DNA from 3 places in the Rahnella sp. EDr1-12 genome. Region 1 is predicted to be linked to each of the others. Evidence: predicted binding sites of a transcription regulator. Region 1 holds the regulator's gene; each other region holds the start of a gene.
What was found. Region 1 encodes LexA, which represses DNA repair genes until DNA is damaged. Its sites were predicted from a motif close to TNCTGTATGTACATACAGNA; they were not measured.

Region 1 (3,280 bases):
TCGGGCCGGCTGGCCAGAAATTCAGGTTGATACCGGCAGCAATGTGCGGTGGCACCAGCCCCTGGTGATAAAGCACGTAAGACAACAGCAGGTAATCCATGTGGCTGCGGTGGCAGGGCACATACACGATTTCCTGTCCGTCTTGCGCTAACTGGCGTACGCGCTCGGCATTGTTGACGTTGATGCCCTTATACAGGCGGTTCCACGTCCAGCTCAGCACGCGGTCAGAAAGGCGCACGGCTTCATAAGAGAAGTTTGCGGCAATTTCCTCCATCAGTGCGATAGCGTTTTGCTGGGCTTTTTCATGAGAAATTTTCTTGCTGCGCGCTTCGTCTTCAATCGCTTTTTCGATGGCTTTAGAGGCCAGCAGCTTATTGAACAAATCCTGACGGGCAGGAAGACGAGGACCGACGGCCGCCAGACGCAGACGGGAGAAGTGCATACGCGCTACGCGGGCCAGTTTCTGCGCGATGGTTTTATCCGTCCCGTGCTCGGTCGCCATGTAGCGCAACGAAACGGTATTGGAGAAACGGACAAAACTGTCGCGGCCCAGCCACAATACGGCGAAGAATTTCTGGATCCCGTTCAGCACGCGCAGATGCGGCGTGTCCTGACCTTCACGGCCTGGTGCCCGACCGAACATCACCGACACCGGCAACATCTGAATGTCTAATTCCGGGTTATTGCGGTGCAGGTCCAGATAGTCATGGAACAGCTTTACGGATTCCTGCTTCGGCGTGTAATACGAGAACACGCGCGGGCCTTCCGCGATAAACACGTGGCTTGGCAGCAGCGTTCCGTCGATATCCAGCGGGATCAGGGGATCGGGCAAATTCTGGGCGAGACACTGCGCACGCAGGGTCAGCAAATCTGCTTTGGAGTTATAAGGTAATACGTACAGGATCGGGCGCGTCGGGTCTAAGTGCAACTCGGTAACCGGATCTGTAGGTATGACTTTGCTCTTTACCAGCATCGAAAGCGGTAAATTCAATAATGTGTAATAAAGTCTACGCCAACCTGACATAAAAACGTGAAGCCTCTTGTTAGCCATTTCGCCGCAAGGATACCAGAAAGCTCAAATGAGATCTGTGGTGATGAGATACCATTAAACCGCTAAAATGCATCAAACACCCGAAGGACAACCCCTCAAGGATCAGTAACAGAATGGCGAACCAAGTCACTGGATTTACCCGAATTTATAAAGCAGCCGGTTACTCATGGAAAGGGCTGAAAGCGGCATGGCAGAATGAAGCTGCCTTTCGTCAGGAAGCCAGCGCTGCTATCCCGTTAATTTTTCTCTCTTTCTGGTTCGATGTCAGCAGCATTGAACGCATCTTACTCATAGGCTCAGTGGTGCTGGTTTGCGTGGTCGAACTGCTCAACAGCGCCGTGGAATGTGCGATTGACCGCATCGGACCTGAGTTCCACGTTCTTTCTGGCCGTGCAAAAGATATTGGCTCGGCTGCCGTACTGCTCACCATCATATTGGCGATTTTTGTCTGGGTCAGCATCTTTTGGCCGCGATGGTTCTGATTTGGAATCTGTCTTCCAGTAATCGTGCTTATGCACTGTTTTTATTCAATCTTAGGTTTTCATTGCCCGTTTAGCTGTATATACTCACAGCTAGACTGTATAAACAACCAGGGGGCGGAATGAAAGCTTTAACGACCAGACAACAAGAGGTCTATGACCTGATTCGCGATCATATCTCCACCACGGGTATGCCACCAACCCGCGCGGAGATTGCCGCTCGTCTTGGGTTCCGTTCCCCGAATGCTGCGGAAGAACATCTGAAAGCGCTGGCACGTAAAGGCGTGATCGAGATTGTTTCCGGCGCGTCACGCGGTATTCGTCTGCTGATGGAAGAAGAAGAAGGTTTACCGCTGATCGGCCGCGTTGCCGCCGGTGAACCTCTGCTCGCTCAGCAACATATCGAAGGGCATTATCAGGTTGATCCGGCGATGTTTAAGCCGAGCGCCGATTTCCTGCTGCGTGTCAGCGGTATGTCGATGCGTGATATCGGTATCCTCGACGGCGATTTACTGGCTGTTCATAAAACGCAGGACGTGCGTAATGGTCAGGTTGTCGTAGCCCGTATTGATGATGAAGTCACCGTGAAACGCCTGAAAAAACAGGGCAGCGTGGTGCAGTTATTGCCGGAAAACAGCGAGTTCCAGCCTATCGTGGTGGATTTACGTGAGCAGAATTTCAGTATTGAAGGGTTGGCCGTAGGCGTTATTCGCAACGGCGACTGGATTTAACCTTCGTACTTCGGGCTATCTCTGTGTTGGCTGCCTTCGCGAACCCTGGTCACATACTTGTGTATGCCCCCGACGTTCGTTCAGTTGCCGCCTTGATGTAACTCGAATGACTGGGTCAAATTGTTGATCCAAAGGGTCATGTTTTTGATTTGCGGGTCGTGAGCCGCCTCTGACATACCGCTAAGCTTTAACGTTTCATCTCGTCGCCCCTCTCGGGGCGATGTCATTTACAGGCATATCCCGAACCTCCGGCATGAGATTCTCTATGCAACAACATTCCCTTCTTCAAAAGCTAAAACACACCTTTTTGAGCCCGACCGATAAAGCCCTCTGGATGCTCGCGCTACCGATGATTTTTTCCAATATCACCGTGCCGTTGCTGGGGTTAGTGGATACGGCAGTGATCGGTCATCTCGACAGCCCCGACTATCTTGGCGGCGTTGCGGTCGGTTCGATGATCACCACCTTCCTGTTTATGATGCTGCTCTTTCTGCGCATGAGTACCACCGGTATGACCGCTCAGGCGCTCGGAGCGCAAGACAACCTGTTGCTGGCCCGCGCGTTCGTACAACCCTTTCTTCTGGCCGTGCTCGCCGGTGTGGTGATCTTGCTTTTCCGCCACCCTCTGATGGAAGGCGCTTTTCACATCGTCGGCGGGAGCCAGTCTGTGCTTGAACAGGCGCGGCTTTTTCTGGAGATCCGCTGGTACAGCGCCCCTGCGTCTCTGGCAAATCTGGTGATTTTGGGCTGGCTGCTTGGTATCCAGTACGTGCGCGGGCCGGTAATGCTGCTGATTGCCGGTAATCTGCTGAACATCGTGTTGGATCTTTGGCTGGTGATAGGGCTTGGCTGGAATGTCCGTGGTGCCGCCACGGCCACGGCCTGCTCAGAATATTTTACGCTGTTTATCGGATTGTTTTTGGTCTGGCGCGTGATGCAGCGCCGGGGCATCAGCCCTGCGCTGTTAACCTCTGCCTGGCGCGGTGATCTGCGGCGGCTGTTAAGTCTTAACCGCGACA
Region 2 (3,280 bases), on a different contig from region 1:
CGGTACGGACATCCATCAGGCTTGCGCCAGTCACGCCCATCTGATCGCCAACCACTTCGTCCAGCGTTTTGTGGGTGTGCAGAACAATGTTGCCGCTGGCGACTTTGTCATTCAGGCGATCAACCAGAATTTTTTCAGCACGGAAACTGTCGCGGCGGTGAATTAAATGGACTTCTGAGGCGATGTTAGCCAGATAAAGCGCTTCTTCCACAGCGGTATTCCCGCCGCCCACCACGGCCACTTTCTGATTGCGGTAGAAGAAACCATCGCAGGTGGCACAGGCTGAGACGCCACGGCCTTTAAACGCTTCTTCGGATGGCAAACCAATGTAACGGGCAGAGGCGCCGGTGGCGATGATCAACGCATCACAGGTGTATTCGCCGCTGTCGCCCGTCAGACGGAACGGACGATTTTGCAGATCCACCTTATTGATATGGTCGAAAATGATCTCGGTGTTGAATTTAGTGGCGTGCTCATGCATGCGATCCATCAATGCCGGACCGGTCAGACCTTCGGGATCTCCCGGCCAGTTTTCCACTTCGGTGGTTGTGGTCAGCTGACCGCCTTTTTCCACGCCGGTAATCAAAACAGGATTGAGGTTGGCGCGCGCTGCGTAAACCGCGGCGGTATAACCTGCCGGGCCAGAACCTAAAATCAATAATTTACTGTGTTTAACCGTACTCATGGGCAATCTAACTCCGCGATGGTGACTAGCGATAAGCGATTGTAGGGAAAACTGCGTGTTAAAAAAAGCAAACTCAGATGTTGTTAGCGATTTGTCTGATAGTTTTTACTGCGCAACCGGCGTAAAAAGGATTTCGCGCTTCACCATGTTTCAGGTAACTGATTGATGGTAAGCATAAAAAACCAGCATGTCTGAGTGTCGGGATAGTCTGGACGTTGTCTATAACACGCTAAAATAGCCACATATCACGGTAATTTGTAGGGATATGGCTGAAATAACGTGTGAACGGAATTGTTATTGTTCAAAGAGAAAAGATAGCTAAAAAGGGGGCGGTGGCTTTTCAATCTGGCACGTTCTTCTGATTTTGCTTCTTTTACTTTGACAATCCGCTGTGCATTTGCGAAAACATCAGGGTAAGAAGAAATTAACTGCCTGTCAGTGACTTGAATTTATCCAAATGGCTGCTACCCGACCCGTTCTGGTGTTGCTTTTGGGTTTTTGTGTTGCCTCAGGGTTTGGTGAATCAGATTGGTTGTTTCCAATCTATTAATTCCACAGAGTTATTTCTTTTGAGTGTCCGGTTTTGGCCGTGTTCCTTATGACAGGGGATAAACACGGCTTTTGGATGCGTAAACCTTAATAATCGGGTCTTCGCTTGGGACAACCCTTAGACATTGAAGTTGGCTGGGGTAGGCAGGTGCAGGGAAGGACAGCAGAGAGACAATAATAATGGTAGACAACAAAAAACGTCCGGGAAAAGATCTCGACCGTATTGACCGTAACATCCTCAACGAACTTCAAAAGGATGGCCGGATTTCAAACGTCGAGCTTTCCAAACGTGTGGGATTATCTCCAACGCCATGTCTGGAGCGCGTTCGTCGTCTGGAACGTCAGGGCTTCATTAATGGTTATACCGCACTGCTTAACCCACATTATCTTGATGCATCGCTGCTGGTTTTTGTTGAGATAACCCTCAACCGCGGTGCGCCGGATGTGTTTGAGCAGTTCAATGCGGCAGTACAAAAACTCGAAGATATTCAGGAGTGTCATTTGGTTTCAGGGGATTTCGACTATCTGTTGAAAACCCGCGTACCGGATATGTCTGCTTACCGTAAGCTGTTAGGTGAGACATTACTTCGTCTGCCGGGTGTTAATGACACCCGTACCTATGTGGTAATGGAAGAAGTGAAACAGACGAATCGCCTGGTCATCAAGACCCGGTAATTGTCAGGTGCAAAACCTTGTAACTTTAGCTACACTCCTGTGTATCTATACAGCTATGGCGCCGGGGTCAACTCTCGGCGCTGTTGCTTTTTCTCAGTTCACAGGAACCTGGAGAGCCTTTCTTGAGCCAGGAATATACAGAAGATAAAGACGTTACCCTCAAAAGACTGAGCAATGGCCGCCGTATTGTGGAGGCGTTGCTGGTTGTGGTGGCGATATTTGCTGCGTATTTGATAGCAGCACTGGTGAGTTTTAACCCCTCAGATCCAAGCTGGTCGCAAACCGCCTGGCATGGGCCTATTCATAACTGGGGTGGCGGCGTTGGCGCGTGGATGGCGGATACGCTGTTCTTCATCTTTGGCGTATTTGGTTACGCGATCCCCCCTATTATCCTGTGTTTGTGCTGGGCGGCTTTCCGTCAGCGCGATAATCAGGATTTCATCGACTATTTTGCCTGGTCGCTGCGTCTCATTGGGACGCTGGCGCTTATTGTCACGTCTTGCGGTCTGGCCTCAGTCAACATCGATGACCTCTATTATTTCGCCTCAGGCGGAGTGATCGGCAGTTTGCTGAGCACGGCGATGACACCCTACTTTAACAATGTCGGTGCCACGCTGGTTCTGCTGTGTGTCTGGGCTGCCGGACTGACGCTGTTTACCGGCTGGTCATGGCTGACCATCGCTGAGAAAATTGGTGGTGCAGTGCTCGGTGTCACTAACATTGTGACCAACCGTTCACGCCGTGACGACGATGAGTATTATGACGACGAACACGATGATCCGTTGCTGGAAGAAGAGGGCGATGCAAAACCGGTAGCGCATGCTGCTCCGGCAACTGCCGCAGCGACAGCGGCAGCCGCATCACCTGTGGCAGCCGCGCCTGCAGATGAAGAAGACGTGCTGTTCTCGGCCCCGTCAGTGAATGAATCTGCCCCTCAGCCCGCAATGGCTGATGCCGTGCCGGTGGCTGAAACGTCGCCCGTTGCACCTGAGGCCGTCAGTCGTTATGCCGCAGAGCCGCCGGTCGCGAATATTGCACCACCTCCTGCTGCCCATGAACCTGCCGCGCCGCCGTTATACAGCTTCGAAATTCCGGAAGAAACACCGGTGCCGCGCCATCCTCAGCCTGTTCAGCAATCGCCGTCACCGGTGCAACCTGAACACAATGAAGATGACGGGCCACGTATGGGTAACTGGCAGACCGCGGCGGAACACAACACCCGTTCGCCGTTTGACTTCAGTTCGCCAACACCTGACAGCGCTCACGCTGCGAGTGTGGCTGCCACGGCAGCGCTGGCAACCGGTCTGGCGCAAGCCGGGCAGTCTGCCGCATCCACTGCCGGTAATACTTTTATGCCTGCATTCAGCGCCG
Region 3 (3,280 bases), on a different contig from region 1:
GAGTTTGGGCGGCATGTTCACCCGCAGAAATCCTGATATTACCGGACGGGGCGCGGTTGCTCTGAAGAAGGGTGTCAAGTTCCTGCTCAAGATCGGCAAGGCGTGGCTCGAGACAGGCAATAATGCTCTCCCCCGCTTCCGTCGGGGCGACGCTGCGGGTGGTACGGGTGAGAAGACGAAGGTTTAACCGCTCTTCCAGCCCTTTAATCGCATGGCTTAACGCTGACTGCGAGACGCCCAGTTTACCCGCTGCTTTGGTAAAACTTCTCTCTCTGGCAACAACCAGAAAGACCTGAAGCTCATTGAAGTTTTCTTTTAGCATGGCGTATTCCTTAAAAAGCATGGCGGCAGAAAGTGGCACTCATGAAGTCAGTTCATGAACGCAGACAGTTTACCCCCGCAGGGCGATGTTATGCTTGTTTTTTATGAGGATTTTCGTGGGCTTACCCGGAGAGCCCGGGTGAGCGCGAAAAAGCATTGCCGTGATGCCGCGCCCGTAATAATGAAAAAATACATTCGAAATTAGAATATATGAATTAAAAATAATTGATGGCATAAATATTTATTGGATTGTTTCCGCCAACCTGAAAAATATCATTCCGAAATAACACCCTCCGGAATAACGAATTAACGACGCCCGGCTAAAAACGGCCTGAATAAAAAGGTATGCTACTCGTCCATTCAGATAACGAGGCGGGATCGCTTCACATAATTAAGGTTTTTATGACTCCTCATATTACCCACGATGTCATTGAACATATCGCCCCGCGGGAAGTGATTATGCAGGCATGGAATGCGGTGGTGGCAGGCCTGCAATATTGCACTCAGGATACCGCCAGAGCGCGCTGGGCGCGGCAAAGCTGGTTTGGAAAGCACATGGAGTCGTCACCGGAACTTCTGGCCAGGCTGACGTTATTACAAAACTTCGTTAATTCAACCAAGCCATTAACGATTGCTTTTGATCCCCTTGCCAATATTCCCACCGCGATTGCGTATACTTATTCCCGGCGTCTCGATGATCCTTTACGTGTTCCCGCCATTTATTTAACCAGGAAATTCTGTACCGCACAGACCAATGACCGGGTGAAATATCTGATGAAAAACCGGAATAACAACGGCGTGCAGATTATTGCCTTGGCGCACGAGCTTTCTCATCTGGTGATTGGCACTAACCGGAAAACGGGCAACTACTCTGCCGAGAAATATGCCCACGAGGCAAAAAACTTACGCGATAAAGATCCGCAATACGCGTTACATAACGCGGACAATTATGGTTTCTGTATAGAGATGTGTTCCTGATCCGATCCCGGTGTCAGTGCGCGTCGCCCGCCTGCCCACGCAAAAACGCCCTGACAGCGGGAAACCGCGATCAGGGCGTTATTATCAGGTCATCAAGCCGCTTTGACGGCGCGTACCTTTTTGGTTTTTACCGCTTCTTCCGGCTGTTCTTCCATTTGCACGTCTTCGGTATGCGTGTCTTGTGCATCAGCCTCTTCCGTCACGTCTGATTGAGCTGCGACGTTCGCCGGGGCACTTTCCGTTTCAGGCAGTTTGCTGGTGCGCAGGATGTGCTGAACAGCGTCTTTCTGCTCGGCGAGGTGCATGGCGATGCTTTCCGCCAGCGCTTCGTCGATTTCAATGTTGCTCTGTAACAGCCAGTCAGTAAAAGTATCTGCCATGTCGAGCATTTTGTCGTAGGCGTCTGCTTCTTTCTTATTGGCAAATGTCATTTTTTCTTCACCTTTTCTGACTACCACAAATTTTGTTTCAACAGCCATGATTTCACTCCTTATACTGTAATTATGTACAGTATATCAACAATAGGTAACGCTGACATCATACATTTAAATTTTTGATGCGTATTTTTAATGGCACGCATTATACGGCGGGATCAAAGAAAGAGGTTTTCAGCGGGAGAAAAAGCGGCTATCGGGATAAGAAACAGAGGCTGAGCAACCTCTGACGCCCGTGGGCTGGCGTCAGAGGTTTATCGGAAAGAGACGATCAACCCGGAATTAAAACGTCTCCCAGGAACCTTCATCACCTTTGTCCAGCGGAGAATTCATGCGGTGAGCCAGCAGCGCCGGTCTTTTCAACGGCGGCGCCTGACGCTCCGGGGTGTTCACTCCCGCCGCGCTGACTTTAAAGATGCTGATGGACTCCGCCAGACGCTCGGCCTGCTCGTTCAGGGAATACGCCGCCGACGAGGCTTCCTGCACTAACGCGGCGTTCTGCTGCGTCACTTCGTCCATTTGGGTGATGGCTTTATTGATCTCTTCGATCCCCGTGCTTTGCTCATGGCTGGCGATGGAGATTTCACCGACGATATCCGTCACGTTCTTCACGCTGGACACCACTTCCGCCATGGTGGCACCGGCTTTCGCCACCAGTTGCGTGCCGTTATCGACTTTAGACACAGAATCGTCGATCAGCACTTTGATCTCTTTTGCCGCAGAGGCAGAGCGCTGCGCGAGGTTGCGAACTTCTGAGGCCACCACCGCAAATCCACGCCCCTGCTCACCCGCGCGGGCGGCTTCTACCGCGGCGTTCAGCGCCAGAATGTTGGTCTGGAAAGCGATGCCGTCAATCACAGAAATGATATCGACAATCTTGCGTGAGGAAACGTTAATGCCTTCCATCGTGCTGACCACCTGCCCGACCACTTCCCCGCCTTCGACGGCAACACGCGACGCCTGTGCGGCAAGCTGATTCGCCTGACGCGCGTTGTCGGCGTTCTGTTTCACGGTAGCGGTCATTTCTTCCATGGCCGATGCAGTTTCTTCCAGCGAGCTGGCCTGCTGTTCGGTGCGGGAAGAGAGGTCCAGGTTACCCGCCGCAATCTGACTGGACGCACTGCTGATAGCCTGCGTACCCGAACGCACTTCGGTGACGATCCTGAGCAGGTTTTCATTCATATTTTTCAGCCCCTGCATCAGCTGGCCGGTTTCATCGGTGGAGGTCACGCGAATGTCCGTGGTCAGATCCCCGGCGGCGACACTTTCCGCCACCTGCACCGCCGTGCCCAGCGGGCGGGTAATGGAACGGGTGAGGAAATAGCCCATGATCATCGCCAGCAGAACGGCGATGACGGAGAAGATAAGCGTCAGCTGAATGGCCGTTGCGCCCTCTGCGACGGCCTGCTTGCCTTCGGCGCGCAGTTGTTGGTCCTGTGAATTCGCGAACGCGTTCGCCAGGTCTAAGAACGCGTTTTGCGAGGTGGTCAGTTTACGCAACACGTATTCGTTGGCGCCGTCCACATCCCCGGCGCGGGTCAGTGCGA

Region 2: a site for LexA is predicted at 1,945-1,964, ahead of ACO0U8_RS11170 (DNA translocase FtsK 4TM domain-containing protein). Genes of this name have one in related genera too.
Region 3: a site for LexA is predicted at 1,793-1,812, ahead of ACO0U8_RS14885 (YebG family protein). Genes of this name have one in related genera too.

What each region holds. Positions count from the first base shown of each region.
Region 1 is NZ_JBLZNY010000001.1:2,030,625-2,033,904, reverse strand. It holds gene plsB (glycerol-3-phosphate 1-O-acyltransferase PlsB) at 1-1,024, opposite strand, end outside; gene ACO0U8_RS09340 (diacylglycerol kinase) at 1,165-1,533, shown strand; gene lexA (transcriptional repressor LexA) at 1,653-2,261, shown strand; gene dinF (MATE family efflux transporter DinF) at 2,527-3,280, shown strand, end outside.
Region 2 is NZ_JBLZNY010000002.1:372,550-375,829, reverse strand. It holds gene trxB (thioredoxin-disulfide reductase) at 1-685, opposite strand, end outside; gene lrp (leucine-responsive transcriptional regulator Lrp) at 1,415-1,909, shown strand; gene ACO0U8_RS11170 (DNA translocase FtsK 4TM domain-containing protein) at 2,032-3,280, shown strand, end outside.
Region 3 is NZ_JBLZNY010000003.1:219,449-222,728, forward strand. It holds gene ACO0U8_RS14875 (LysR family transcriptional regulator) at 1-322, opposite strand, end outside; gene ACO0U8_RS14880 (M35 family metallo-endopeptidase) at 667-1,299, shown strand; gene ACO0U8_RS14885 (YebG family protein) at 1,392-1,778, opposite strand; gene ACO0U8_RS14890 (methyl-accepting chemotaxis protein) at 2,016-3,280, opposite strand, start outside.